One region of the Proteus penneri genome, then DNA from elsewhere that is predicted to be linked to it. Evidence: predicted binding sites of a transcription regulator. Region 1 holds the regulator's gene; each other region holds the start of a gene.
What was found. The regulator CRP, encoded in region 1, controls carbon source genes, mostly activating them, when cyclic AMP is high. The targets are predictions, from matches to a motif close to ATGTGANNNNNNTCACAT.
Positions count from the first base shown of each region.

Region 2: a site for CRP is predicted at 4,053-4,070, ahead of H1225_RS03450 (CidA/LrgA family protein). Genes of this name have one in related genera too.
Region 3: a site for CRP is predicted at 5,856-5,873, ahead of H1225_RS09610 (NupC/NupG family nucleoside CNT transporter). Genes of this name have one in related genera too.

Region 1 covers NZ_CP059690.1:3,189,388-3,200,004, forward strand. Annotated here, with positions in the region: gene H1225_RS14345 (methyl-accepting chemotaxis protein) at 1-1,249, opposite strand, end outside; gene H1225_RS14350 (SIS domain-containing protein) at 1,399-2,259, opposite strand; gene H1225_RS14355 (LysE family translocator) at 2,973-3,578, opposite strand; gene H1225_RS14360 (hydrolase) at 3,678-4,658, shown strand; gene H1225_RS14365 (YheU family protein) at 4,655-4,876, shown strand; gene H1225_RS14370 (phosphoribulokinase) at 4,942-5,811, shown strand; gene H1225_RS14375 (OsmC family protein) at 5,901-6,308, opposite strand; gene crp (cAMP-activated global transcriptional regulator CRP) at 6,622-7,254, shown strand; gene argD (bifunctional acetylornithine/succinyldiaminopimelate transaminase) at 7,350-8,564, opposite strand; gene H1225_RS14390 (aminodeoxychorismate synthase component II) at 8,682-9,257, opposite strand; gene ppiA (peptidylprolyl isomerase A) at 9,631-10,200, opposite strand; gene yihA (ribosome biogenesis GTP-binding protein YihA/YsxC) at 10,471-10,617, shown strand, end outside.
Region 2 covers NZ_CP059690.1:784,819-795,435, forward strand. Annotated here, with positions in the region: gene H1225_RS03435 (NAD-dependent malic enzyme) at 1-1,531, opposite strand, end outside; gene cdd (cytidine deaminase) at 1,745-2,629, opposite strand; gene H1225_RS03445 (CidB/LrgB family autolysis modulator) at 2,830-3,525, opposite strand; gene H1225_RS03450 (CidA/LrgA family protein) at 3,528-4,001, opposite strand; gene metG (methionine--tRNA ligase) at 4,136-6,163, opposite strand; gene apbC (iron-sulfur cluster carrier protein ApbC) at 6,368-7,480, shown strand; gene udk (uridine kinase) at 7,702-8,343, shown strand; gene dcd (dCTP deaminase) at 8,411-8,992, shown strand; gene asmA (outer membrane assembly protein AsmA) at 9,039-10,617, shown strand, end outside.
Region 3 covers NZ_CP059690.1:2,096,031-2,106,647, forward strand. Annotated here, with positions in the region: tRNA gene H1225_RS09545 (tRNA-Val) at 1-34, opposite strand, end outside; tRNA gene H1225_RS09550 (tRNA-Lys) at 49-124, opposite strand; tRNA gene H1225_RS09555 (tRNA-Lys) at 166-241, opposite strand; tRNA gene H1225_RS09560 (tRNA-Lys) at 280-355, opposite strand; tRNA gene H1225_RS09565 (tRNA-Val) at 397-472, opposite strand; tRNA gene H1225_RS09570 (tRNA-Val) at 516-591, opposite strand; tRNA gene H1225_RS09575 (tRNA-Val) at 631-706, opposite strand; gene gltX (glutamate--tRNA ligase) at 1,026-2,444, shown strand; tRNA gene H1225_RS09585 (tRNA-Ala) at 2,602-2,677, shown strand; tRNA gene H1225_RS09590 (tRNA-Ala) at 2,705-2,780, shown strand; gene H1225_RS09595 (SDR family NAD(P)-dependent oxidoreductase) at 2,846-3,598, opposite strand; gene H1225_RS09600 (MarR family winged helix-turn-helix transcriptional regulator) at 3,782-4,222, shown strand; gene H1225_RS09605 (DUF3820 family protein) at 4,225-4,440, opposite strand; gene H1225_RS09610 (NupC/NupG family nucleoside CNT transporter) at 4,611-5,795, opposite strand; gene ligA (NAD-dependent DNA ligase LigA) at 6,024-8,051, opposite strand; gene zipA (cell division protein ZipA) at 8,234-9,262, opposite strand; gene cysZ (sulfate transporter CysZ) at 9,486-10,256, shown strand; gene H1225_RS09630 (hypothetical protein) at 10,379-10,617, opposite strand, start outside.

The DNA.
Region 1 (10,617 bases):
CTTTGATCTCTTTAGCCGCTTCTGCACTACGCTGAGCCAGCTCCCTGACTTCGGTCGCAACGACGGAGAAACCTCGACCTTGTTCGCCGGCTCTGGCCGCTTCTACGGATGCATTAAGTGCAAGGATATTAGTTTGGAAGGCGATACTATCAATAACACCAATGATATTACTAATGCGATCAGAGCTTTTCGCAATATCATTCATTGTATTAACGATACTATCCATTGCACTACCTCCTTTTATCGCAGCTTCACAAGTGATATTAGAAAGACTGTTTGCCTGCCCTGCCGTTTCACTATTACTACTTACCGCTGTTGTTAACTCATTCATTGTTGAGGCAGTTGCTTCAACATTACTAGCGGTTTGCTCCGTTCTCACATACAGATCGCGATTACCTGCGGCTAATTGATCACAAGAGATATCGACTTGATGAATTTGATGACTCACATCACTGACTAACCAACGGAACATACGCCCTAATTGATTAACTGAACGCTGTGTCATACCCACTTCATCAATGCGGTTTATATATGTCACGTTATGTTCATCGCCAGTTGCAACACGATTTGCTTGTTCATTAAGTAGTCTAATTGGCTTAACAAGCTGAAAATAGAGAATACGCTCATTTGCCATCAGTAATACCAGCAAAATCATAATATGCATAAAAAGAGCATAACCCGATAAACCAGCAAACCATGCACTTAACAACATGAAAGGTAGAGGTAATAGGATAAAAAGACGGAGTCGTTTTTTTAATGAAATGGTTTGATTCCATGAGCGCCAACGTTGCCATCCTTTATACACAAAAGCGCCTTTTAAAAACATATGTGAAGGATACTTACCTTGATTAAATGCAGCGTAAAGTGCTGAAGCCTGTGCGATTTCCTCTTTTTTTACTGAAGTCCTTACCGACATAAAACTTTGAATTTTACCCTGACGTATAATTGGGGTGATATTCGCTCTTACCCAATAATAATCCCCATTTTTACGTCGATTTTTCACGATCCCTGTCCAAACTTCTCCTTGCTTTAACGTTTGCCACATATCCTTAAAGACTGCTGAAGGTATATCTGGATGTCGGACAATATTATGGGGTTGCCCCACAAGCTCTTCCATTGAAAATCCACTGACTTCAATAAAGTCCTCATTGGCATAAATAATATTGCCATCAAGATCTGTCGTCGACATCAGTGTTGCGTTTTCAGATACCGGGTATTCTCGCTGTGTCACCGGTTGATTGTTACGCATTAGTTACTCTCCTCGATATTGAAATTAAAACATCTCAACAAAAAAAGACTGCCTAAATAACTATCGTTTCGGCCGTTAAGAGAATAACTTTAGTAATAAGTGTAAATACTTATCTTTAAATATTAATTTTTTGAATCAGTTCAAATTTTTTAATTATCCAGACTATTAATTAATGCCTGTGAACTTAGTACTAATGTCTTCGCACATTCATCACGTTTCTTTAATAATGCCATAAAAATAAGGTCAGTGATCGTGTTTTGTGCTGTACGTGAAGAGATTGAAGCGCTTCGCCACTCTCCCTCATCCGCAATTGTTTCTAATATATAGTCAGAAATTTGGCCCAATGGTGAATGTTTTTCTCCTGTAATAGCAATGATTTTGGCCCCCTGTTTTTTAGCCACAGAGGCTGCAACTAACATGTCTTTCCTTTTACCACTATAAGAAATTACAATCTGTAAATCCTTTGGACTTAACATTTGAGCAACAGATATTTGTACATGATGATCTGTTTCAATCAGCGTTGTTATTCCTATTTTTTGCAATTTATAACTTAGATCTCTCGCAACTAACCCTGAGCCACCAATACCGATAATTTGAACACGTTGTGCTTCATCAATAAGCTGAACGACTTTTTCAAAATGAAGGTAATTAATTTGACGAGTCGTATCACAAATTGAATTACTTTTCTCTTGAGCGAGTTTCTGTGCAATAACAACTAAGCTATCATCAGCGTCTATTTGGTTATGTAATATATTAGGGTTGGTTCCTGAGTTCGCATTTTTCCTGCCAAGATCTTCACTGATTGCAAGTTTCAAAGAAGGAAAACCTTTAAATCCTATTTTTTGGCTAAATTTAACAATTGCCGATTGACTCACCCCCATAATTTGAGCAAGTTGTTGTGATGAAAGAGTCACTGTTTTTTCCGGATTGTCTAAAATATAGTCCGCTATTTTGCGCTGATTTGTAGCCATACCTGGCTTTATCCAGGCAATTTTTGTTAATGTTGGCATAATGACAATATCCACTTCGAGTTCTATATAATTATATCTGGAATAGTTCTTAGTACAGCGTTTACTACCTAAAAAATTAAATTTTCAGAATAAAATCAATTAAAAATAGAAAATAAACAATCATAAAGTATAGGGGAAATTACCTTATTATTAGAATACTTATTTTTATAATAGTTTTATAATTATCTTTTCAATCCAATCTATGTTTATCGAACCCAGCTTTTATAATACTTAATTTACTTTCTTCTTTGTTTTAAATAATAATTTATTCTTTTAGGTCAATAGGACGATATAGGCTTATTCTATTTACATTTAATTATTTATTATTTTCAAATAGTTTCATTAAGTTAACAACAATTAAAAAACGTAAACGTAATATAAAATATTTTAAAAGAAAACCACCAAAAAAGAATAAATAATTCTCTATAAAATAGTTATTTTTTCATTTTAATGATGTAAAGAATGAAAAATAAAAAATCAAGTCGTTAAATAATAACGATCTGTATAGCGACTAAAAATGAGTCATCTATTTATATAAAGTAGTATTTTAACATGAATAATTGTGTCAGTGGGCGATCGTAGATCGCTCTTTTTATAGAGAAATACTCTTTTTTTAACACATATCAAAAGATATCATTTCAACCAATCTTAAAAAAACATCATTTACATCAAAAAAGGTTTATTAGTTATTGATTTTAAATTATTTTATTAACTTATTCTATCCAGATCAACGGCACACAGAGCGCCGTTAATAATCCCATTGAGATATTGAAAATAAACCAAGCGCGTCGGCTTTGTAAAAATAGGCTAATTAATGTTCCGCCTAATATCCAAACAATACCCGCAACGAAATTAACAATGACCATAACAATACTAATAGTAATAACCGAGCTAAAATAAGCATCGCCCGATAAACTGAAGCTTCCTACTGCACCTAATCCCATCATCCACGCTTTTGGATTTAGAAATTGCAATAATCCACCCTGAAACCAACTTACTGCCTGCAAGGTTTTTGCTGGAATATCTAAACGCTGATAAGATGATGCTGCGGTTTTCCAAGCAAGCCAAAGCAAATACGCACTCCCAACTATCTTCAATCCGACATGCAGAGCAGGATAAATTATCAATAAAGTGGCAACACCAAATGCAGAGCTCAATAAAACGCATTGCATACCTAGCATAATGCCGGCCATTAGTTTTAACGAGCCTTTGAAGCCTACATTTGCCCCTGATGAGGTAAGCAGTAAGTTGTTTGGTCCAGGTGTTATCGCGGCAATAAACAGGAAAATAGTTAAGGAAAAAATAAGGCTAATTGTCATGATAAAGACTCAAAAATGTGACAGGCGTTTTATTTTCACCGAAAATAGCAGTATGTTATTTAGCAAACAAGTGTTAATTCATTTTGATAGACGGAAAATATGTCTCAATACTTTAATCCAATGCGTTGGGCTAAAAATCCACATTTACAGACACTCTTACCGAGAATTATACGTAGGACGCCACAACTGACGCCACATTGGCAACGACTCAATCTTCCAGATAACGATTTTGTTGATTTAGCGTGGAGTGAAGATCCGACAACAGCACTCAATAAACCGCGCTTAGTCATCTTTCATGGCTTAGAAGGCGGATTTAATAGTCCTTATGCTCACGGCATGTTAACCGCAGCAAAAGAGAGAGGCTGGCTAGGCGTTGTGATGCACTTTAGAGGATGTAGTGGTGAACCCAATAGACAAAACCGTATTTATCACTCAGGTGAAACGGAAGATGCTCGCTACTTCTTAAATTGGTTGAAAAAGGAATTTGGTGAACAACCAACAGCCGCGGTTGGCTATTCTCTTGGTGGAAATATGCTTGCCTATTATCTTGCAGAAAGTGGCGAAAATGCCGTTGTAGATGCAGCCGTTATTGTCTCTGCACCATTAATGCTAGAACCTTGCTCAACAAAAATTGAACATGGCTTTTCTCGTTTTTATCAATGGTATCTGTTAAAAGAACTCAAAAATAACGCAACACGAAAACTTATTCGTTATCCAGAATCCTTACCAATCAGCTTATTAACGATAAAATCCATCAAAAAACTACGCCAGTTTGACGATCTTATTACATCTAAAATTCACGGATTTAAAGATGCGTTAGATTATTATCGCCAATGCAGTGCATTACCTTTATTAAATAAAATAAAGAAAACTACACTTATCATTCATGCTAAAGATGATCCATTTATGTCTGCGGATGTTATTCCTGATGTCAGAACACTCCCCAACAACATTGAATATCAACTTACAGAATTTGGTGGGCATGTGGGATTTGTTGGTGGAAAACTCTCAAAACCTGTGATGTGGCTTGAAAGCCGAATACCTGACTGGTTATCCGCTTATTTGGAGAAAACCCAATGATAATTCCTTGGAATGAGCTTTCCGCAGAGACACTTGATAATCTTATTGAAAGTTTTGTTTTACGAGAAGGCACTGATTATGGTATCCAAGAGAAAACGCTTGAACAAAAAGTCGCCGACGTAAAAAAACAACTTAAATCGGGTGAGGTCGTGTTGGTTTGGTCTGAACTTCATGAGAGCGTTAATATTATGCCAGCATCGCAGTTTCGCTCTGGTTAGTTATTCAAAGCAAACAATGCATCGCCATCAATAAGGGCCAACCTTATTTAGCAAAAGGATAACCTATGTCAATCAAGCATCCTATCATCGCAGTGACTGGCTCGAGTGGTGCAGGAACTACCACAACAAGCCAAGCTTTTCGTAAAATATTCCAACAACTCAATGCAAATGCCGCATTAATTGATGGAGATAGTTTCCATCGCTATACCCGTCCCGAAATGGATATGGCGATAAGGAAAGCGAGAGAACAAGGTAGACATATCAGTTATTTTGGCCCTGAAGCAAATGATTTTAGCCTACTGAGCAAGACATTAAGTCAATATAGTGATACAGGACAAGGTCAATCCCGCAAATATCTACACTCTTATGATGAAGCAACACCTTACAATCAATTACCAGGAACATTTACCCCTTGGGAACCCTTAGCCAATAATACTGATGTTCTCTTTTATGAAGGATTACATGGTGGCGTTGTTACTAACGAACATAATGTAGCTCAACATGTTGATTTATTAGTCGGAGTTGTTCCTATCGTAAACCTAGAGTGGATACAAAAGCTTATTAGAGACACCACTGAAAGGGGACACTCGCAAGAAGCGGTAAGAGATTCGGTTGTACGCTCAATGGATGATTATATTAGCTACATTATTCCTCAATTCTCGCGCACTCACATTAATTTCCAACGAGTCCCAACTGTTGATACTTCAAACCCTTTTTCTGCCAAAGCAATTCCCACTCTTGATGAAAGCTTTATTGTTATTCGTTTTCGAGGCTTAACCGATATTGATTTTCCCTATTTACTTGCGATGCTGCATGGCTCATTTATGTCGACAATAAACACAATTGTTGTACCGGGAGGGAAATTAGGATTAGCGATGGAATTAATTATGGCGCCATTAGTCAAAAAATTATTAAATGGCGAAAAGATAAGTTAACCAAAATAAAAATTATCTCTATAAAAATAATATCCCATTAATTAAGGGATATTATTTTTCAAATTAAACTTTATTTTAAAATATCAAATTTAGTCAGCGTTTTTTATTTCAAATGAATGCGTAATATTGGCTGCTTTTCCTAACATTAAAGAAACAGAACAATATTTTTCTGCAGATAATTGAACAGCTCGTTCTACGATTTTATCCGTTAATTCCTTACCTGAAACAATAAAATGTAAATTGATATCAGTAAATAAACGAGGAGCTTCTTCGCGTCGTTCTGATGTTAATTTTACTTCACAATCAGTCACTTGGTGACGACCTTTTCGTAAAATGCTTACAACATCAATAGCGCTACACCCACCCGCAGCAATTAATACCATTTCCATTGGGCTTGGGGCTTTATCTCCTGAATTCCCATCCATCATAATTTGATGGCCAGATGAAGATTCGCCGACAAAAGATAAATCTTCAACCCACTTAACTCTCGCTTCCATTTATTTTCCCCCTAAAGATGACAGAAACTAAAAGAGTACATTCTCATAATTCAACTAGCAATTAGCAAATAGGTTTATTATGCTGACTGCGTAAAACGAGACTTAATGCACTAATTGTGTTAAAAACAATATCTGCTTGATGATAGTGGTTAAGATCAATGCATTATTTTCTCATTTATTATAATCTACTCCATATTAACTTACCGTGTTCTCAGGAAGTTAATAGGTCAAGATAGGATTTTTAAGCACGCTGTCTCAAAAGGGAGCCTATCCGTTTTGAAAGGCTGCATTTAACGTACAGAGGATAACGCGAATGGTTCTCGGCAAGCCGCAAACAGACCCGACTCTTGAATGGTTTTTGTCACACTGCCATATTCACAAATATCCATCCAAGAGCACGCTGATCCACCAAGGTGAGAAAGCGGAAACACTTTATTATATTGTTAAAGGTTCCGTGGCTGTTCTTATTAAAGATGAAGAAGGAAAAGAAATGATCCTCTCCTACCTAAATCAGGGGGATTTCATCGGTGAACTTGGATTATTTGAAGAAGATCAAGAACGTAGTGCATGGGTTAGAGCAAAAACAGCCTGTGAAGTAGCAGAAATTTCCTATAAAAAATTCCGCCAATTAATTCAGGTTAACCCTGATATTCTGATGCGCCTTTCTGCTCAAATGGCGAACAGATTACAAACGACATCAGAAAAAGTAGGCAACCTTGCTTTCTTAGATGTAACAGGTCGTATTGCACAAACCTTATTAAACTTAGCAAAACAACCCGATGCAATGACGCATCCTGATGGCATGCAAATTAAAATTACACGTCAGGAAATCGGTCAAATCGTTGGTTGTTCACGCGAAACTGTAGGCCGTATTCTGAAAATGTTAGAAGATCAAAATCTGATCTCTGCACACGGTAAAACTATCGTCGTTTACGGGACTCGCTAAGTTTCCCAGCCCGAACAAACAATAGCCCGATACAAAGGGCTATTGATAACAAATCTGTATAAACCCCATTCTTGCGATGGGGTTTATAATAATGCCTACCCTTTTACAAACTCCGCAATAGCCGCTTTTAATGCCGCCATTCCTTCTTGTAGCTCTTCTTGAGTAATAATTAATGATGGTGTAAAACGCATCACATTCGCTCCTGCGTTTAACATCATTAAACCATGTTTGGCAGCAAGGCCGAGTAACTCTTTGGCTTTACCTTCATATTGTGGTGCCAATTGCGCACCAATCAGTAAACCTTGCCCACGGATTTGCGAAAAGACATTGTACGTTTGATTGATTACCGCCAGCTCATCTACAATCCATTGATAGCGCTTTTCAACCCCCTCAAGTACTTCAGGTGTATTAATCAAATCAAATGCGACATTGCCCACTGCACAAGCTAATGGATTACCACCATAAGTTGTGCCATGAGTCCCTACGCCCATTACAGAAGCTATTTCATCTGTTGTTAACATCGCACTGAGTGGAAAACCACTTCCTAGCGCTTTTGCAGTGGTAATAATATCAGGTGTCACATCATAGTTCATATAGGCGAAGAGCTTACCTGTACGGCCCATACCTGTCTGTACTTCATCAAGAACAAGCAGAGCTTGGTGCTTATCACACAATGCACGTAACCCTCTCATAAACTCAGATGTTGCAGCTGTTACGCCACCTTCACCTTGAACTGGCTCTAAAACAATGGCGCAAGTGTGATCATCTATTACTGCTTTAACAGCATCTAAATCATTAAAAGGAACATGTACGATATCGGCAGGTTTTGGGCCAAATCCATCGGCATATTTAGGTTGTCCACCAACAGATACTGTAAACAACGTTCTACCATGAAATGCATGGTGAAAAGCAATAATTTTAGTTTTATAAGGACTATGGCGAGTGATGGCATAATGGCGAGCCAATTTAAATGCTGCTTCATTCGCTTCTGCGCCTGAATTGGCAAAAAAGACACGTTCTGCAAATGTGTTATCTATTAATTTTTGAGCTAAACATAATGCAGGTTCATTAGTAAAAATATTACTAACATGCCAAAGTTTTTCACTTTGTTCTTTCAAGGCTTGGTTTAGAGCCGGATGAGCATGCCCCAATGCTAAAACAGCAATACCACCAGCAAAATCAATATACGATTTTCCTTGCTGATCCCAAACACGACTCCCCACCCCTTTTACAGGAATAAATTCTGCGGGTGAATAAATTGGCAACATTACTTGATCGTAAGTTGCCCTGTTAATGCTTTGCGTTGTCATTACCCCACCTGATCGTTATTCATGTTCAATATGAAAATATAATCACTAAATATGAATAAAAAATCAAATGTGGTTTTGTATAAAAAGACGTTATTTCGCTATTTAAATGCTATCCATTTAATATTTAAGGAAATTATTTAACAGCTCATGTCCTTGTTCACTTAAAATACTTTCAGGGTGAAATTGAACTCCTTCAATTGGCAGAGTACGATGACGAATTCCCATAATTTCATCAACATTTCCATCATGCTGGCTCCATGCCGTCACTTCAAAAGGTACAGGCAATGTTGTCGCATCAATCACTAAAGAGTGGTAACGCGTCACACTTAAAGGTCGATTAAGTCCTTTAAAAACACCTTGTTGATTATGATGTATTAATGAATTTTTACCATGCATCACTTCTCGCGCTCTGACAACCGACGCACCAAAAGCTTGCCCTATTGCTTGATGTCCAAGACAAACGCCAAGAATAGGAATTTCACCGGCAAACCGCTGTATAGCCTCAAGAGAGATCCCAGCTTCATCAGGAGTACAAGGTCCTGGCGAGATCACTAGATGTGCTGGCATCATCTTTTCTATCTCTTTAAGTCCGATCTCATCGTTACGCTTAACAACAACCTCAGCACCCAATTCACAGAAATACTGATAGAGGTTGTAAGTAAACGAGTCGTAATTATCAATAAGTAACAGCATATTAGCCTATCCGACTGATTTTCTTATCATTATCTATTTTATTACTATTTTAAAGCGAGTGTAGATTTGCCAAAATAGCTCGTTGTTTAACCGACTTGGGTACAACAAAGCCGATTATCATAGCACAGGTATAAAATATGAATAGTAAGCAAGAAAACCTGCTGGTTTATTGCGCAATAACAAGAATGACGGTAATTGATGATGAATAGAGTGATTAATAGTGTAATGAATACTTATTGCAGGAGATCACACGAAAAAAAGAAGGATAAAAATATTTTTTTCGTACTAAAAACCCCGGAATGAAAACATTCATTCCGGTTTATATGCTTTCTATCTTATTAGAATAAGTAAATATCCTATCCTAATAATGCGTTTATTGTTTTACAACTTCCGCAGATAAAATAGTGACCGTTTTTACTGGCACATTTTGGTAAGGTCCAATATTCCGAGTAGGCGTTTGTGAAATTTTATCAACGACATCCATTCCTTTCACAACTTTACCAAAGACAGCATAGCCAAAATCACGTTGGCCATGATCTAAAAATGCATTATCAGCCACATTAATAAAGAACTGGCTGGTTGCACTGTCTTTATCTGACGTGCGCGCCATGGCAATAGAGCCTTTTACATTACGTAATCCATTGTCGGCTTCATTTTTAATTGGTGCTCTGGTTTGTTTTTGCTGTAAATCAGCAGTAAAACCACCACCTTGAACCATAAAACCAGGAATAACACGATGAAAAGTGGTGCCGTTATAGTATCCATCTTCGACATACTGAATAAAATTTTTCGTTGTTATTGGGGCTTTTTTATTATCCAGTGATATTTCAATATTGCCTTCAGAGGTGACTAATTTAACGAAGGTTTCTCCCGTTGCCATTGCAAAAGTCGCTGTTGTTAAAGTGCAAGCGGTAACGAAGGTGACAAGAAAACGTTTTAACATGCAGGGATCCTTTACTTTAATAGTCTACAACTTACTTAATATGCAGCGATTCTAATTCGCTGAGGTAAATAGTGCCAATCATTTACCTTTATTTACGCTCAATAAGTCTAATTACGCTATAGCGGAGTAAATTTTAATTTTTAATCGCTGTTATAAGTCATTAAATTGCGCCAAAATAGAGCAAATAGATATTTTAGATATTCATTTTCATGCAAAATTGAAATGAGTATGCATGAAAAGCCGCATTATTTCAGAGAGGTTTATACCATAATGACCCAATTTAATTACCAAAAAGCACATTTCATCATCAGTGCACCTGATATCCGCCATTTACCACCAGATTCAGGAATTGAAATTGCCTTTGCGGGTCGCTCTAATGCCGGTAAATCCAGTGCTTTAAATGCGTTAACCCAACAA
Region 2 (10,617 bases), 1.6 Mb from region 1:
AAGGTAACAGAGAACCATCGCCCTCTTTTGCCATTGGTGAGCAATCTGCTAATGCACGACTTGCAACCATTAACATGGCATCAGTCACACGTTTCGCACCACAGGCAATAACACCTAACCCAATGCCTGGGAAGATATAAGAGTTATTACATTGTGCAATTGGATACTCTTTATCTTTGTATTTAACGGGGGCAAATGGACTACCTGTTGCCACTAAAGCTTGTCCATCAGTCCAATTGATAATATCTTCAGGGCGCGCTTCTACTCGCGAAGTTGGGTTAGATAATGGCATCACGATAGGGCGTTCACAGTGTTTGTGCATTTCACGAATAATTTCTTCAGTGAATAAACCTGCTTGTCCTGAAACACCAATCAAAATAGTTGGTTTTGCATTCTTAACCACTTCTAACAGTGAAATCGCATCGCTTGTGGTTTCCCAATTAGCAATGGTTTCGCTTTTTTGGATAAGTTTGCTTTGGAAATCCAGTAAATTTGGCAGTTTGTCTGTTAATAAGCCGAAACGGTCAACCATAAAGATACGTTCACGTGCTTGCTCATCGCTTAAACCTTCGGATTTCATTTGGGCAATAATTTGCTCAGCAATACCACAACCCGCAGAACCGGCACCTAAGAAAGTGACTGTTTGGTCTTTTAATTGGCGACCTGCAGCACGACTTGCTGCAATTAGGCTACCTAAGGTAACAGATGCAGTGCCTTGAATATCATCGTTAAAGCAACATAGCTCATCACGGTAACGGTTTAATAAAGGCATCGCATTTTTTTGTGCGAAATCTTCAAATTGCAGTAAAACATTTGGCCAGCGACGTTTAACAGCTTGAATAAATTCATCAACGAACTCGTTATATTCATCACCTGTAATGCGAGGATGACGCCATCCCATATACAGAGGATCGTTTAAACGTTGTGGATTATTAGTACCAACATCAAGTACAACAGGCAGTGTGTACGCTGGGCTAATACCACCACACGCGGTATATAAAGAGAGTTTACCGATAGGTATACCCATACCGCCGATACCTTGGTCACCTAGACCAAGAATACGTTCGCCATCTGTTACAACAATGACTTTTACGTTTTGTTTAGTGGCGTTTTGTAGCATATCGTCGATATTGGCGCGGTTAGGGTAAGAGATAAATAAACCGCGAGCACGACGATAAATATCAGAGAAATGTTCACAAGCTTCACCTACTGTTGGTGTATAAATGATTGGCATCATTTCAGTTAGGTGAGATTCCAATAGACGATAAAACAGGGTTTCATTGGTATCTTGGATATTTCGCAGGTAAATATGTTTATCGTTATCGTTTTTGAAATCAAGATATTGGCGATAAGCGCGTTCAACCTGTTCTTCGATGGTTTCAACTGCTTCAGGCAGTAAACCATGTAAGTTAAAGGTGCTGCGTTCTTCTTCGCTGAAAGCACTACCTTTATTTAACAGGGGAAATTCTAGCAGGATTGGACCTGCATACGGGATGTAGAGAGGGCGTTTACTTTCGTGTTCCAGTTCCATGAAAAATACTCTTGTAAGGCAGTTAGTCACATGACAATTGTAGATCCTACAAAATAATAAAAATATGTACAGCTTATGTTATTTTTTTATGATTTTTATGCTTAGAAATGAGAGATAGATACAGTTGTTACAACTTTTTCTGGTAAGCATCAGCAAAATTTACATGCTGATGCTTTTTTAGGAGAGATTTTTAGAGGAATAAGTTAAAATTTTTTACAAAGTGATGCGTTGCATCTGGCGACAACCTAAAGCTGTTAATGTGGCTTGAGTTGCATCCCATTGCGTTAAAATTGTTTCTGCTTTTTCAATTAAGACGGCAGATTCAATTTCCATCACACTCTCACCTGCCATATTTAATAAAATCAATGCGGCTTGTAATGGCGGTAAGCTTGGGTTAAATGCGGCATTTTCTGCGTAGCTACCTTGGAAAATTTTGCCATTTTTCATTTGAACAGCAATTCCACTGTGAGACTCACTATAAGGTGCATGACTACGATTGGTGGCTTGTAGCGCCTGTTGTGCTAATTCACTATGGTTATCAATTTCGTAACCGTGATTAACTTTATCCATTAATAAAGAGGTGATATTGAGATCCTTTGGACCAAAGCTATCAGGTAAATAATCTCCCAATGTCGCCACTTTTCTACCCGGTAATTGGATTTGAATATGGGTGCCACTGTTGAGTTCGTTCATAAACTGGCGACAATGACCACAAGGTGTATAGTTAACGGTGATTGAAATTAAGCGAGATTCACCACGTAGCCATGCGTGAGTTACCGCACTTTGTTCAGCATGAACAGTTTGTTGTAGTGGGGCGCCAGCAAATTCCATATTGGCACCGAAGTAGAGATTACCACTTTCCCCACGTGAAATAGCACCAACATTGAAATGAGATATCGGTGTCACTGCACAAGCGGCAGCGACGGGTAAAAGTGCGAGAGCTAAGGCATCATCATTACATTGTAATTGTGTTTTTATGGCATTGACCTGTTCTGCCGTGAACATTGCAGGGAATTCATCCTGCTCAAGATAAGGAGCAAGTGCTTGTTGCAACTGAGGGGATAAATCTGACCAAACTGCCTGAAAACGAGTATGCATACATGAGTCTCCCATTAATCTTTCTGTATTATAAGATTCTAGGCATCTTTACCTATTTTTATATGTGATGAAAATCATATTTTCAATGAAACAATTGCAACAAATTCATTAATTGAGAGATGTATCTCAAATTTATAGTAAAAATCCCCGAAATAAATTTAATTAAATCGGGGATTTAGGAATAGAGGGTAAGAAAGATATTAGCTATAAAGATGTAAAATAATAGGGAAGATAAACGGAGCAAGTAAAGAGGTAATAATCCCGCATGTCATTAATGCCAATGAACTGTAAGCCCCCTCAATATAATCGACTTCTGCCGCTCTTGCTGTTCCCACTGCGTGCGAAACAGTGCCCATAGCCAAACCACGAGAGGCGTGAGTAGGAATACGCAGTAGCTTAAATAATGTATGACCAAAAATGGCACCTAAAATACCTACTGCAATAACACATGCAGCACTGATTGCAGGAATACCACCTATGGAGTCCGCGACAGCCATTGCTATTGGGGTTGTCACTGATTTAGGTAAGATTGATGCGGCAATTTCAGGTGTTGCACCTGCCCATAAAGCAATGGCTGTGCCACTGACCATCGCAGCAATACTACCAATAAAGCAAATACTGATTAATGATTTCCACTGTGCGCGAATTTGGTGTAATTGCTGATAAAGCGGTATAGCTAAAGCAACAACGGCGGGTTGCAGTAAGTCATTTAAAATTCGACTGCCTGCGAAATAATTTTCGTAAGGTACCTTAGTTATTAACAAAATAGGTATAATTACTATAATAGCAATTAGCAGTGGATTTAAAATAGGCAAATTAAATCGGGCCGCCAGCTTACGAGCTAAGTAAAAAATAAAAATACTTAAAGGAAGTGACCACCAAATATTCATCAACATAGCTAACATTTTTTCTTCTCACTTAACGCTTTATCATCGTCTTTCTCTTTTGTTTCAACAATATCTTCAACTTGGTCTGGTTTCGAACCCACGATAACGCGCTCACGATGAACATAGTGTGAGCAATATGCAACGAGTGCCATAACACCAAAGGTACTCACGACGCAGGCTAAAACGATGGGGAAAAGTTGCTGACTTAATAAATCATAATAGTTCATTACACCGACACCGATAGGGATAAAGAGTAATGACATATTTTTTAAGAGGATATTTGCACCGGGTTTAACCCAACGCACAGGGATAAGCTGAAAAGCAAGTAAACCAAAGAGGATCAGTAAGCCAACAATACTGCCTGGAACCGCGAAGGGTAGAAGGGCTGAAATAAGATTACCAGCAAAGAGACAAAGATAAAGTACCAAAAAAGATCGTAAATAGTGCCAAAGTGTAATCTGCAATCGTGCCCGTTTAGATTTCATAAGTAAGTGTCCCAAATCAACTAACAGAATTATCATACACCGATTTTGAAAGTGTGCTATGGATCACAATAAAAAAAAGGCGGGGCTCTAATAGAACCCCGCCTTTTATTCGTTTGGCAAATGAATTTTGGTTGTTATTTCACTTGCTGACCCGGTTTTGCACCAGAATCTGGGCTAAGTAAGAAGATATCTTTATCGCCAGGACCTGCTGCCATTACCATGCCTTCTGAAATACCAAAACGCATTTTACGAGGTGCTAAGTTTGCTACCATTACCGTTAAGCGACCTTCTAACACTTTAGGATCTGGGTATGCTGTACGAATACCGGAAAATACTTGGCGAGTTTCTCCACCTAAGTCCAAAATTAATTTCAGCAGTTTGTCTGAACCTTCAACAAAATCGGCTTGTTTAATTTCAGCGATACGCATATCGATTTTCGCAAAATCATCAAATTTGATGGTTTCTTGAATTGGAGCATCTGCTAATGGGCCTGTTACTTCTTTTACAGGCGCAATGGTGCTTTTTGATGCTTCAACCATTGCATTGGCTTTATCCATTTCAATGCGGTTAAACAACGCTTTGAATTTAGTGATCTCTTGACCTAATAGCGGTTGTTCAAGTGCATCCCATGTTAATTGAGTTTGCAAAAATGCTTCTGAACGTTCTGTTAGTGATGGTAAAACGGGTTTCAGGTACGTCATCAACACACGGAATAGGTTAATTCCCATGGTACAGATTGCTTGTAACTGAGCGTCTTGACCTTCTTGTTTTGCCACTACCCAAGGTGCTTTTTCGTCAATATAACGGTTCGCTTCATCAGCTAATGCCATAATTTCACGAACAGCTTTACCAAATTCACGATTTTCAAATGACTGTGCGATAGTTTCTTTCATATCAACAAAGTGTTGATAAAGTTTAGCATCATCTAAAGAATCAGCTAATTTGCCATCAAAACGCTTGCTGATAAAACCAGCGGTACGTGATGCAAGGTTAACGACTTTATTTACGATGTCGCTATTAACACGTTGAACAAAGTCTTCTAAGTTTAGGTCAATATCGTCAATGCGTGATGAAAGTTTTGCAGCATAGTAATAACGTAGACAATCAGCATCAAAATGATCAAGATAAGCACGCGCTGTAATAAAGGTGCCACGAGATTTTGACATTTTGGCGCCATTTACAGTGACATAACCGTGAACAAACAGGTTTGTCGGCTTGCGATATTCACTGCCTTCTAACATTGCTGGCCAGAATAAGCTGTGGAAATAGACGATATCTTTACCAATAAAGTGGTAAAGGTCAGCTTTGCTGTCTTTATTCCAAAACTCGTCAAAACTTAAATCGCCACGTTTTTCACATAAGTTTAAGAATGAACTCATGTAGCCGATCGGTGCATCTAACCATACATAGAAATATTTACCCGGTGCATCTGGAATTTCGAAACCGAAATAAGGTGCATCACGAGTGATATCCCACTGTTGTAAACCGCTGTCAAACCACTCTTGCATTTTATTTGCCACTTGCTCTTGTAGCGCGCCAGAGCGGATCCACTCTTGTAACATGTTGCTAAATGCAGGTAAGTCGAAGAAATAGTGTTCAGTTTCACGCATAACAGGCGTTGAACCTGATACAACAGAACGCGGATTAATTAATTCTGTTGGACTGTAGGTTGAGCCGCAAACTTCACAGTTATCACCATATTGGTCTTGCGCTTTACATTTAGGGCAAGTGCCTTTTACAAAGCGGTCAGGCAAAAACATGCCTTTTTCTTCATCATAAAGCTGAGAAATAGTTTTACTTTTGATGTGACCATTTTTTTTCAGTGCAAGATAAATTTTAGTTGATAATTGGCGACTCTCTTCACTGTGTGTAGAGTGATAATTGTCGTAACTGATATTGAAACCAGCAAAATCCTGCTGATGCTCTTTGCTCATTTCTTCAATCATGGCTTCTGGCGTGATACCCAGTTGTTGGGCTTTCAGCATAATAGGTGTGCCGTGAGCATCGTCAGCGCAGATGAAATGAACTTCTTTGCCGCGCATTCGTTGATAACGGACCCAGATATCTGCCTGAATATGTTCAAGGATATGACCGAGATGAATTGAACCGTTAGCATAAGGTAACGCGCAGGTTACCAATAATTTATTCGCGACGTGAGACATAGTAAGGATCTTACTTCCATAAAATTAATAAAAGGGACTTTGATGGTAACCGATCCGTCATGATGTCGCTAGGGCAATAATGGAGTTTTTGCAAGAGAAATTTCAGTTGGCAAATTGAGGTAAGGCATTATCGTAGTCATCTACTATCTGATATGATAGATACACTCATATATTTAATAAATAATGAAAACGAGAGGAGCCGGGATGAGTGATAAATCCCCCGAGCAGACCACCCCTGAGATTCTGAACGAAAAAGTTTCAGGTGTCTTGTCTACTTTTGAACACCCAACATTGAAACGTAATCTGCTTTCTCTAAAAGCATTACACCAATGTGCGATGATTGACGATGTTCTTCATATCGAGTTAGTGATGCCGTTTGTTTGGAAAAAACCTTTCCAAACCCTAATTGAAGAAAAGACAGCCGAACTTCGCAACATCACTGGTGCAAAAGCCATTGAATGGAAACTCAAGCATAATATTTCCACCTTACGTCGTGCAAATGATCTGCCTGGCGTTAATGGTGTGCGTAATATTCTTGCAGTGAGCTCTGGTAAAGGTGGCGTTGGTAAATCAAGTACAGCAGTTAACCTTGCATTAGCTCTTGCACAAGAAGGCGCTAAAGTCGGTATTCTTGATGCTGATATTTATGGACCGTCTATTCCTAATATGTTAGGGACCACGATGGAGCGTCCAACGTCTCCTGATGGACAACATATGGCGCCAATTATGGCGTATGGATTAGCGTCTAACTCTATCGGTTATTTAGTGACTGATGATAATGCGATGGTATGGCGTGGTCCTATGGCGAGCAAAGCATTAATGCAAATGCTCCAAGATACGTTGTGGCCTGACTTGGATTATCTGGTTATCGATATGCCACCAGGAACAGGCGATATCCAATTAACCTTATCTCAAAATATCCCTGTAACTGCTGCGGTTGTGGTAACAACACCACAAGATATCGCGCTGGTGGATGCAATGAAAGGGATTGTCATGTTTAAGAAAGTCAATGTACCTGTATTAGGTATTATTGAAAACATGAGTGCACATATTTGTAGTAACTGTGGTCACCTTGAACCTATCTTTGGTACTGGTGGTGCCGCTAAATTGGCAGAGAAGTATCATTGTCAATTATTAGGTCAAGTTCCTCTTCATATCTCTTTACGTGAAGACCTAGACCGCGGGCAACCAACAGTGATGCGTGATCCAGAAGGTGAGTTTGCGGATATTTATCGCGAAATCGCGTCTACCGTATCTTCTCAAATGTATTGGGATGGTGATGCAATTCCAACGGAAATTTCTTTCCGCGCAGTGTAATCACAGTAGAATAATGTCTGAAATTATTTGCTGATTAAAATGGAGAGTCATTTGGCTTTCCATTTTTTACAGGTGATTTCCGGCTGTTTTTGATAAAAAACAAATAGATTTCTGGTTTTACGCTGGAACCAGAGTGATTTCAAAACTATAATCTGCGCTAGCGTAATATTTACATATTATTACGTTATCCCTCTTTTTATTTCAAACCAGGTTTTTTGATTATGGCTGACACAGCACATCAGTGCACAATTGTAGGTATCGCTGGAGCCTCTGCTTCGGGTAAAAGTCTTATTGCAAGCACACTTTACCGTGAGTTAAGAGCGCAAGTAGGTGATCATAATATCGGGGTGATACCAGAAGATTGTTATTATCGTGACCAAAGTGATTTAACAATGGAAGAACGATATAAGGTCAATTATGACCACCCAAATTCGATGGATCATGCACTTTTATACCAGCATTTGTGCGCATTAAAAGCAGGAAATGCCATCGAACTCCCTCAGTATGACTACGTTGCTCATACACGCAAAACAGAATCCATTTCTTTTCAACCTAAAAAAGTGATTATCATTGAAGGCATTTTGTTATTAACAGATAAACGCCTGCGTGAAGAGATGGATTTCTCTATCTTTGTTGATACCCCATTAGATATTTGCTTAATGCGCAGGATTAAACGAGATGTGAATGAACGTGGACGTAGCTTAGACTCAGTCATTGAACAATATAATAAAACCGTTCGTCCTATGTTCTTCCAGTTTATTGAACCTTCTAAACAATATGCCGATATTATTGTACCTAGAGGGGGGAAAAACCGCGTTGCGATTGATATTCTGAAAGCAAAAATTGGGCAATTCTGCGAATAATAGATTCATTTTTAGGCAGCTTTCATGCATGATGAAACTGCCTGTTTAACTTGAAGAAGGAAATAAAATGCGATTATGCGACCGTGATATTATTCAGTGGCTGGATGAAGGTAAGTTAGTCATTGAACCCCGCCCGCCTGTCGAGCGAATTAACGGCGCAACAGCAGATGTTTGCTTGGGAAATCAATTTCGTGTTTTCCAAGGTCATACTGCAGCTTATATTGATTTGAGTGGCCCTAAGGCTGAAGTGAATGCTGCGCTAGAGCGTGTAATGAGTGATGAAATAGTTTTGCCTGAAGGTGAAGCATTCTTTCTACATCCTGGTGAATTGGCGTTAGCAGTGACACTTGAGTCAGTCACTTTGCCTGATAATGTTGTTGGATGGTTAGATGGACGCTCATCATTAGCACGCTTAGGCTTGATGGTGCACGTTACTGCACATCGTATTGATCCTGGTTGGCATGGGCAAATCGTATTAGAATTCTTTAATTCAGGTAAACTGCCTCTTGCATTAAGACCGGGTATGGTGATTGGTGCATTAAGTTTTGAACCTATGTCGGGTTCTGCTGATAGACCTTATAATCGTCGTCAAGATGCAAAATATAAAAATCAACAAGGTGCAGTTGGTAGTCGGATTAGTGAAGATTAACTATCTTTATAATCATCATTATCATGTTCACTAAACGGGTAATTATATGAAAAGGTTTTTGACAACACTGGCTATTTTGCTTGTGGTTATTTTGGCAGGCTTGACAGCGTTAGTTTTACTCATTAACCCGAATGATTTCCGTGGGTACCTTATTGAAAGGGTTGAGAAACAAAGCGGTTACAAACTCACATTACAAGATGATATGCGTTGGCATGTGTGGCCAAAATTAAGCATTATCAGTGGTAAAATGTCATTGACAGCACCTGGCGCTGAAATGCCTTTGGTCACAGCAGATAATATGCGTCTTGATGTTGAGTTATTGCCGCTACTTTCTCATCAACTTGAAGTAAAAGAAGTTATGCTTAAAGGTGCCGTGGTTCGCCAAACACCTGAAAGTAAGGCAATTCCTAAAATATTACCACCGTCTACTCCTCGAGATATTTCTCGTCAAGTGATTGAACCTAAAACCAATAATTGGCAGTTGAATATCGCCAAAGTGAATATTTCAGATAGCTTAATTATTTGGCAAATGAAAGATGGCGAGCAGCTTAATTTACGTGATATTAACCTATCGTTGAAAACAGACGAGAAAAAACAAGTTAGTCTTGAAATGAGCACGAAAGTGAATCGTGACCGTCGTGAGATCACGCTAAATATTGCCGCTGATGCAGATATGAAAAGCTATCCTTACCAAGTTTCAGGTAATATCACACAGTTAGATTACGCTTTATCGGGAGTTGGGATCCCTGAAAATGGAATTGCAGGAAGTTTAACTTCAGATTTTCATATCCAAAATGAAGGTGTGAGAAAAATCTCACTTAATAACCTAAATCTCACTGCTAATGACAGTCAATTACAAGGTAGTGTCAGTGCGGAGTTTGCAAATAAAACACGTTATCAGGTTGATTTAAAAGGTGAACAATTAAATTTAAATACCTTGTTACCAGCGTTAGTTGCGGCTAAAACAACTGAAACTGCATCATTGTCCCCTAAAGATAATAAGACACCATCATCATTTTCATTATTTAACACTGCGCACGCGGCTCCAGCACCAAATGCTACGATTATGGCCAAGCCAGTTATTACTTCAGTAACTATTGAAAATAAAGAATATGATTTAACGCATTGGGGTGATCTTGAATTTACGCTGAAATTAGCACTGAATAAGCTTCTTTATAAAGATTTAGAGATTAATGATTTTAAACTTGATGCGCTAAATAATCCTAACTCGCTGAATGTTCAAACTTTAACAGGAAAAATTCTTCAGGGTGATTTTTCACTTCCTACCGTGATTTCTACAAGTATTGTGCCGGCACATATTAGTATGGATATCACAATGAATAATATTCCGTTACAACCTCTACTGCGTGCGTTTAATCAGCCTGAAAATTTCAGTGGATTAATTTCAGCAAAAGGAAATTTAGAAGGAACGGGATATAACCGAAAAGCTTTTTATAATTATTGGCAAGGTACGCTTAATACATCTGTTACTCAATTTAAAATGCAAGGATTAAATGTACCACAGGTTATTCAGCAATCTGTCGCTCAAGCGACGGATAAAGTGATTTACCCTGAGGATGTCGAAAGTTATACCCAAGCAGATAATGTGATTGCCCAATTTAAAT
Region 3 (10,617 bases), 1.1 Mb from region 1:
AAGGGAGATGCTCTACCAACTGAGCTAACCGCCCGCTGAACTATTAAATGGTGGGTCGTGGGCGATTCGAACGCCCGACCAATTGATTAAAAGTCAACTGCTCTACCGACTGAGCTAACGACCCATTTAATAATTTTTGCGTAAATCTGTAAGTAGCTTTGTGAATGGTGGGTCGTGGGCGATTCGAACGCCCGACCAATTGATTAAAAGTCAACTGCTCTACCGACTGAGCTAACGACCCGTCACAATGTTCACTACTTTATGTTGTATTCTTAGGAATGGTGGGTCGTGGGCGATTCGAACGCCCGACCAATTGATTAAAAGTCAACTGCTCTACCGACTGAGCTAACGACCCATACCTAATTATGTGATATTGCGCGAAATAACCGAATGAAGTGGTGGGCGGTATTGGGCTCGAACCAACGACCTCCTCCTTGTAAGGGAGATGCTCTACCAACTGAGCTAACCGCCCACTTCATGATGACTAAATTCTCACTACCACGCTTTAATGTAATTGGTGGGCGGTATTGGGCTCGAACCAACGACCTCCTCCTTGTAAGGGAGATGCTCTACCAACTGAGCTAACCGCCCAATCACACTAAATCATACAACTTATCACAACGAAAATAATGGTGGGCGGTATTGGGCTCGAACCAACGACCTCCTCCTTGTAAGGGAGATGCTCTACCAACTGAGCTAACCGCCCGTCGTGATGGGGTGCATTATAGGGATACTGCGCTATGAGTCAACGATTTTTATCAGTTTTTTATTGTGAAAATGATCGTTCGTTTTATTTTTAGTCAAGATGCTTTTTTTAGCATCATAAGTGATACAGCAATTAACCAAAATAATCCTACGGGTACTCTTCGTCAAACAAAAAATCATCAATTTGAAAATTTTATCTCTGTTAAAGGCTTAATGCCATTGAGGAATTAACATCCAGTGATAAAATGAGGTAACCATTTCGTTTTTTTGATAATCACGATTACTTATCTATATAAGTAAGACGTACAAAGGCAATCCCAATGAGTAAAATAAAAACCCGTTTTGCACCAAGTCCTACTGGCTATCTACATGTTGGTGGTGCGCGTACCGCACTTTATTCCTGGTTATATAGCCGTCACAATAAGGGCGAATTTGTACTGCGTATAGAAGATACCGACTTAGAACGTTCTACTCAGCCAGCCATCGATGCAATCATGGACGGTATGAATTGGTTAAATCTGAATTGGGATGAAGGTCCTTATTATCAGACTAAACGCTTCGATCGCTATAACCAAGTGATTGATCAAATGTTATCTGCGGGTACTGCATACCGTTGCTATTGCTCTAAAGAGCGTTTAGAACAGCTACGCGAAGATCAAATGGCCAAAGGTGAAAAACCGCGTTACGATGGTTGTTGCCGTGGTGGTAACCATAATCACAGCGCTGATGAGCCTCATGTTGTGCGTTTCTTAAATCCTCAAGAAGGTTCTGTTATTTTTGATGACAAAATTCGTGGCCCAATTGAATTTAGTAACCAAGAGCTTGACGATCTAATTATTCGTCGTACTGATGGATCCCCAACTTATAACTTCTGTGTTGTTATTGATGACTGGGATATGGAAATCACTCACGTTATTCGTGGTGAAGATCATATCAACAACACACCTCGCCAAATCAATATTCTCAAAGCATTAGGTGCGCCTGTACCAGAATATGCTCACGTATCAATGATTTTAGGTGATGATGGTAAAAAATTATCTAAACGTTATAACGCTGTCAGCGTAATGCAATATCGTGATGAGGGCTATTTACCAGAAGCACTATTAAACTACTTAGTACGTTTAGGTTGGTCTCATGGTGACCAAGAGATCTTTACTATTGATGAAATGATTGAACACTTCACTTTAGAAGCTATCAGTAAATCAGCCAGTGCATTTAATACTGATAAACTACTTTGGTTAAACCATCACTACATCAATACACTGCCAGCTGAGAAAGTCGCTGTTCATTTAGATTGGCATATCAAACAACAAAATATTGATACCAGTAATGGCCCATCATTAGTTGAACTGATCAAATTATTAGGCGAACGCTGTAAAACATTAAAAGAGATGGCTGAAAGTTGCCATTACTTCTATGTTGATTTCGAGAACTTTGAAGAAACAGCTGCGAAAAAACATTTACGCCCAGTTGCTCGTCAACCATTAGAAGTTGTTCGCGATAAATTATCAGCAATTACGGAGTGGACAGCTGAAAATATTCACCAAGCTATTCAAGATACCGCTGATGAATTGGAAATCGGTATGGGTAAAGTGGGTATGCCATTACGTGTTGCTGTAACGGGTGCAGGCCAATCTCCAGGCTTAGATGTTACTGTTCATGCTATTGGTAAAACACGGAGTATTGCACGTATTAATAAAGCATTAGACTTTATTACTGAAAGAGAAAACCAAGCTTAATTTACTCGTTAATCTTGCTTATCAAGAAAGATACATTCCTAAAATAGGGAATGTATCTTTTTTTTGTACTCTTTTTCAGCAATCAATAAATAATGTGAGATTAACTGATTGACAGTATTGTGCTTGTTGCCTATTATCAAGCCCGTTCCAGTATGTTGGGGCTATAGCTCAGTTGGGAGAGCGCTTGCATGGCATGCAAGAGGTCAGCGGTTCGATCCCGCTTAGCTCCACCAATATACTTCTAGAACAATCCAATATGTGGGGTTATAGCTCAGTTGGGAGAGCGCTTGCATGGCATGCAAGAGGTCAACGGTTCGATCCCGTTTAGCTCCACCAGAATTTTAAGATCCTGAAGAGAAATCTTCGGGATTTTTTGTTTTCTACTCTCCCTTTATTTATTTCTACTGTGCAGTGTAACCGCCATCAATGGCATAAAACGCTCCTGTTGAGAAACTGCTCTCATCTGAAAGTAAAAAAGCAACCGTTTTAGCGACTTCATCTCTAGTTGCCATTCTTTTCATTGGGTGTGTATTTGCCATCCATTCACGAACTTCGTTGGGCAGCATTTGCATTCTTGGCGTATCAACATACCCAGGCCCAATAGCATTGATCCTTATTCCTTTATCTGCAAACTCAAGCGCAGCTGAACGTGTGATCCCTAATACGGCGTGTTTAGCTGCTGTATATGCTGAAATACCCGCAATTCCCACGATGCCATTAGATGAAGAAAGATTCACAATACTCCCTCCCCCACTTTTTAATATTGCGGGTATACCATATTTCAAGCCATAAAATACGCCATTGATATCTGTATCAATTACTGCTTTCCAATCTTCAATCTCATAATCCACAATAGACGTATTATGAGGCCCCGTGATCCCTGCATTATTAACCAAGCCATGTAATGCTCCAGCTTGAGACATAACAGCCTCAATCATTTTTTCGACTTGAGAAGATGAGGTCATATCAGCCTGTAAAGCAATCACTTTCTCGCCTGTTATATCAATAGAACGTGCTGTTTTTATTACTTGATCTAAATGCCTACCTGTAATGAAAACCGTCGCACCACGTTGAAATAGTAACTGTGCAATACCTTCACCTACACCAGTACTTGCACCAGTGACTAAAATCACTCTACCTTTAAAATAATCCATCATTTCAACTTTACCTCTTATCAATAACATCAGTTTCTATCAAGCAACCATAAAATAATTAACCAAAGTTAACTATATACCATAATATTTGATTAACTTTAGTTAATCAATATAAAGTTTGTTCAAAATGAATGACCTGATAATATTAACTTTAGTTAACATAATTCATGAGATGGCGTATTTATGGAAAAATGTGAATTAGAAAATGCATTGTCATTATTACAATGTACATTAGTCGCGCAGCGAACTCGTTATACCCCAGAGCAAGTCACGTGGGGTCAATATGATATTTTGGAATTATTACGCTTACGAGGTGACTTAACCCCTTCTCAATTGAGTGATTCTTTGGCTATTTCAAGACAAAATTTGTCGAAATTTATGCGAGGATTAAAATCATTAGGATTTATTGCACAAAAACGTTCTGAAAAAGATAAGCGTGAATTTATTACCCATTTAACTGATGAAGGTCACGCTTTTTTAGCAAGAGCAGCATTAGGTCGAAAACAAAATGCTGAAAAAATAAGTGAATGTTTAACGCTCGGAGAACAAACATTATTTATTGAATTAAGTCAGAAAATTATTAATGCATTAACACCTGAAAAATCCGGTATAGATAATAATTAACATCATCGCTTTAAGGGCTTTAATAGTCCTTCTAAGCCTTCAATTTTAATTGCAAGGGTCATCTCCATGAGTTGCCCTAGTTTTCCTTCAGGGAACTGTCCTTTCTTAGCAAACCATAATAAATACTCTTCAGGTAAATCAACTAACATTCGCCCTTTGTACTTACCAAATGGCATTTGTGTGTTTGCTATATCAATAAGATGCTGTTTCTCTAACATGTTCTCTACCACATTGCCCTTGAAGAAATAGTTCCGATTATAGGGTAATTTAAAGATAAAAAAAGCAGTACCCAAAGGTACTGCTTGATTTTCTGTTACTTGATTAACAAGTGATGCAATTTACATTGTTATTTTATTCACATGCTACCTATCTATTTTATCTTCCAAGATTAAACAAACAGACCTGCGATAGCTGCGGATAAGAAGCTTACTAATGTAGAACCAAACAGTAATTTCAAACCGAAACGAGAAACAACGTTTCCTTGTACTTCGTTTAAACCTTTAATCGCACCTGCCACAATCCCGATTGAAGAGAAGTTAGCAAATGAAACTAAGAATACAGACAAGATACCAACAGAACGCGGTGAAATTTCAGCAGCAATATCTTGTAAGCTACCCATTGCAACGAATTCGTTAGACACTAGTTTAGTTGCCATAACACTACCAACACGTAATGCATCTTGCTCTGGAACACCAATAACCCATGCTAATGGATAAAAAACGTAACCTAAGCAATCTTGGAAGCTAATACCAAAAATCATGCTGAAAATTGCATTCACTGCAGCAATTAAGGCAATAAACCCAATCAGCATTGCAGCTACGATTAACGCAACTTTGAAACCAGCTAGAATGTATTCACCTAACATTTCAAAGAAGCTTTGACCTTCATGAAGATTACCCATTTGAATATCTTCTTCATTCTCAACAGAATATGGGTTAATCACCGAAAGGACGATAAAGGTACTGAACATATTCAGTACTAGAGCAGCAACAACGTATTTTGGATCTAACATTGTCATGTATGCTCCAACAATTGACATTGATACTGTCGACATTGCTGTTGCAGCCATAGTGTACATACGACGCTGAGACATTTTGCCTAAAACATCTTTATAAGCAATAAAGTTCTCTGATTGACCAAGAACTAATGAGCTCACTGCGTTGAATGATTCCAGTTTCCCCATACCATTCACTTTAGAAAGCACTGTACCGATAATACGGATCACGAAAGGTAATACTTTGATATGCTGAAGAATACCAATTAATGCAGAAATAAAGATAATTGGACATAAAACATTCAGGAAGAAGAATGCTAAACCACCTTTCATCATGCCACCGAATACGAACTCAGTACCTTGTGCGGCATAACCTAATAAGTGATCAAATAATCCAGCGAATCCACGAACAAAGCCCTCGCCAACATCAGAGTTGAGGAAAAACCATGCTAATGCGATTTCAATAACTAATAACTGCACGATATAACGCAGACGGATCCCTTTGCGATTGTTACTCGCAATGAATGCTAATGCGCCAATAACGGCGAGTGCTAAAACGAAGTGAATGATAGAAGACATGCATGCTCCAAAAATAAAAATAAATCTTGTAGAGCATTTTATGTAACGCGTAACATTACGATGTGATTTTTGTCACAATACTATGAAACCATATACACACTATTTATTAAATAAGATAGGTTGATCACATTTTCAAAGTTACTTAAGGAACATTAAATGTACATTTAGCTTAAGTAAAAAATGCTACTAGGAAGGTTTTCCAGTAGCATTTATTAAATAGTAGAATGATTATTTCGATTGATCAAGTAATCGTATCATTTCATCTTCATCGATAACAGTTATCCCTAATTCATTAGCTTTCACTAACTTAGAGCCAGCCGCTTCACCCGCAATCACCATGTCAGTTTTTTTAGAAACACTTCCACTCACTTTTGCACCTAATGCAACTAATCTGTCTTTTGCTTCATCACGGGTTAACTGTGAAAGTGATCCAGTTAACACGACAGTTTTACCTGCAAAAGGATTTTCACCCACTTCATGAGTCACAATAATAGGTGCTTGCCATGTAATACCAGCATCATTGATCAATTGATCAATAACCGTTCTATTGTGTTCTTCTTGGAAGAAATTAACGACATGTTTAGCCACGATATCGCCTACATCAGGGACTAATTTTAGCGCTTCAACATCCGCATTTCGTAATGCTTCAAGCGTAGAAAAATGGGCGGTTAATCCACTTGCCGTTGCTTCACCGACTTCTCTAATTCCGAGAGCATAAATAAAACGCGCAAATGTCGTTGATTTAGCCTTGTCTAAAGCAGTGATCAATTTTTTTGCTGATTTTTCACCCATTCGCTCTAAACCAGATAGGATTTTTTCATCTAAACGAAAAAGATCTGCTGGCGTTTTGACATACTCTTTTTCAACCAGTTGGTCGATAATTTTATCGCCCATACCATCGACATCCATCGCACGACGAGAAACAAAATGCTTAAGTGCTTCTTTACGTTGTGCACCACAAATTAATCCTCCTGTACAACGCGCTACCGCTTCGCCTTCAATACGCTCTATATCAGATTGGCAAATTGGGCATTGCGTTGGAAAAATAATCTCTTGTGCATCAGCTGGACGTTTCTCTTCGATCACACTAACAACCTGAGGAATAACATCACCTGCTCGACGAATAACCACCGTATCGCCAATGCGTATCCCTAAGCGTTCAATTTCATCAGCATTGTGTAATGTAGCATTACTCACAACAACACCAGCAACTTGTACCGGCTCTAAACGAGCAACAGGGGTAATTGCTCCAGTACGTCCAACTTGAAATTCGACATCTTTGATAATCGTCATTTGCTCTTGAGCTTGAAATTTATAAGCAATAGCCCAACGTGGTGCTCTTGAGACAAAACCCAGCTCTTCTTGCAGAGCAATATCATCCACCTTAATAACGACACCATCGATATCAAAGCCTAAGTTAGGGCGAATTTCTTCTACATGGTGGTAAAAATCAAGTACTGCTTTGCTACCTGTGCAAAGTTTAACAGCATCACTAACGGGCAATCCCCATTTTTTAAACTGTTGTAGGCGCTTATAGTGGCTTGTTGGTAATTCTCCACCTTCGAGTACCCCGACCCCATAACAGAAAAAGGTTAATGGACGTTTTGCTGTGATACGGGGATCAAGCTGTCTTAATGAGCCGGCTGCAGCATTACGAGGGTTAGCAAAAACTTTTCCACCTGTGCGACGAGCTTCCTCATTTAAATATTCAAACCCTTTTTCATTCATAAAGACTTCGCCACGGATCTCAATACGAGTAGGAATATTTTCACCATATAAACGCAGTGGAATGGCTTTGATCGTTCTTACATTCTCAGTGATATTTTCCCCTGTTGTACCATCACCACGCGTTGCAGCTTGTACTAATACTCCATTTTCATAAAGTAAACTGACAGCCAATCCATCTAATTTTAATTCACAGCAGAAAGTAATCTCTTCACTATTCTTTAAACGATCACGTAAACGCTTATCAAACGCCAGATAGCTTGTTTCATCAAAAGCATTATCTAAGGAGAGCATCGGAATTTCATGTCTCACTTGCTCAAATGCAGTTAGAGGTAAGGCACCAACTCGCTGTGTAGGCGAATCAGAGGTAATTAATTCGGGATATTCAGCTTCTAATGCTTTTAGCTCATTCATTAAGCGATCGTATTCAGCATCAGGTATTTCAGGTGCGTCCATGACATGATAGAGATATTCATGGTGACGTAGAGTAACGCGAAGTTTATCAATTTTTTGTTGAGTGTTTTTATTCATGATTATCACCAAAGAAGAAAAACCCCCGCAAGCGGGGGTATTTTTACAGATATATACTCTAAATAATTCGAGGTGCAGCTAGGCGACAAGTAAACGAATCGCTAGGAGCATTCATCAGTATGTGACTAGTGCGAATGAACGTAGTCAACAACGCTGCAACTTGAAGTATGACGAGTATAAAGCTATTGATTTAGATCCAACGTCCTGCGAATTCTAGATTTATAAAGCTCGATTTTTTGTGGCGTTAAGAGTTTGCGTTCATCATCCAGCACAACACCACCTACATCAGATGCTATACGTTGAGCCGTAAGTAACATCAATTTAAAGTTTTGGTTAGCATCACCATAAGATGGCACCATCATAAACATTGATACACCTGGTGTCGTCAATTCCGCCATTGTATCAATATTAAATGTTCCCGGTTTCACCATATTCGCTAAACTAAACAATACAGGCCCATCAGCTGTTGGATTAAGATGACGATGGAAAATATTCATTTCACCAAACTGGAATCCAGCTTGAATGATACTTTGCATTAACGCTTCACCATCCAGCATTTGACCATGATGTGCACTTACGTTTAGAACAATAACCAGCTCTTTCTCTGCTTCTGACGCTTGTGAAGCCGATTCTGCCATTGACTCTTCAGCAGGAACATGATGCGAAACCTCAGTTTCAACAGGAGTCACATGAGCCGCTGTCTCTGAAATTGAAGGCTCAAAATTTGCAGATGGGCTTTCTGTATTAACGTGTGATTTTATTTCACTCGCAACATTAACCGCAGGAGCTGGTTTTGGCTCATCTCTAACAATAGGTGCTGGCTCTTTTTCAATCACATCAAAAACACCAAGGCTGGGCTCTTGCTGTAATGAAGTATCGTGAGAGTTCCCTTTTGTTTGGGTTTCAGACATTAATGGATCACTATCTACCACTGAAATTTCAGGTTCATGTAGAGGCGCCGATTTTATCGGTGGCTCACTCTCCCGCTTTTCAGTAGAGGATAAAGTTGATGTCTGATGACTAGCCTCAGCATATTGTGGTTCGTCATCGTTCTCATCTGACTGATAATTCTGTTTCTGACGTTTTACTGGGCGATTACGGAAAAGCTTAGAACGCTCTTTTCGACCAATCCATAAGCCGTGTAATAACAAAGCTATGATTAAAATCGCACCAACAACGATTAATATCAGACGCAAATTTTGCTGCATCATTTCTATCTCTGTTGTCTTGAGGTTTAATAGCCACGTTGGCAAATATTACTTTTTACTAAGAGTATTTGCCAATGCTCATAAGTGCAAGCCAATACTTAATTTTCTTGTCACAAAGATACACACATCAATCTCTTATGCACATTTTTTAGACAATTCATGACTAGTAAGGCTGATTATCTCCCTATATGATACTAGCTTGCCCTCATTGGAGAGAATAGGAAGTATGACAAATTTGACAGAAACGAATAAAAATTTAAATGGATTTCATTATTTTGCTCTTGGTTGGCGTTTAATTACACGCAAAGGGCTAAAACGTTTTGTTATCTTACCATTACTAGCCAATATTATTATTCTCGGAAGCGCCTTTTGGTGGTTATATGGTCAAATTGGTGGCATGGTCAATTGGATGATGGAAAAAGTGCCTGATTGGTTACAGTGGTTGAGTTATTTAATCTGGCCATTATCCGTTATTTTTATCTTATTAGTGTTCACTTATTTCTTTAGTACCTTAGCCAATATTATCGCTTCTCCGTTTAATGGATTATTGGCTGAGAAATTAGAAGGCCAAATAACTGGCATTGCACCACCAGATACGGGTATTGCGGGTATATTGAAAGATGTTCCACGTATTTTAAAACGTGAGCTAATTAAAATAGCTTATTATTTACCACGCGCTATTGTCTTGTTATTGCTCTATTTTATTCCTGCTATCGGACAAACCGTTGCCCCTATTTTATGGTTTGCTTTTGGTGCTTGGATGATGGCAATTCAATATAATGACTTCCCATTTGATAACCATAAAATTTCATTTTCAGCGATGAAATCCTCACTCAAACAGGACAAATGGAATAACCTTCAATTTGGTATGGTTATTAATATTTTTACCATGATCCCTATTCTAAATTTAGTCATCATGCCCGTCGCAATTTGTGGAGCAACGGCAATGTGGTGCGATCGTTATCGTAAACAGCATGTGCAAGATGGGCAGTGGTAAGCCTAACTAATTTAGCAACATCTCGATAAATACAAAAAACCCCGTTTTATTTAATTGTAAGCGGGGTTTTATTTTAAACTTTTTTCAATAGCGTGGTTGGGCTTATTTTGTTATTAGCCAGACTACTCAATTAATGAACGAATATAATCTTTGGTTTCTTCTCTATCCATCGGCTCACGCTCATTAATTCCCATTTCAAAGATATTTAATGCACCATCTAGTTTTTCAATAATCTCTTCATCATCTCGAATGCAGAGAATATAAGCATTTTCAAACGGTGTGAGATCAACCAATCGTAACCCTTTTTCTGTCAAAAAGTAGTTAATATATTCCAAATAAGGTAGTTCATAAGGCAACATAT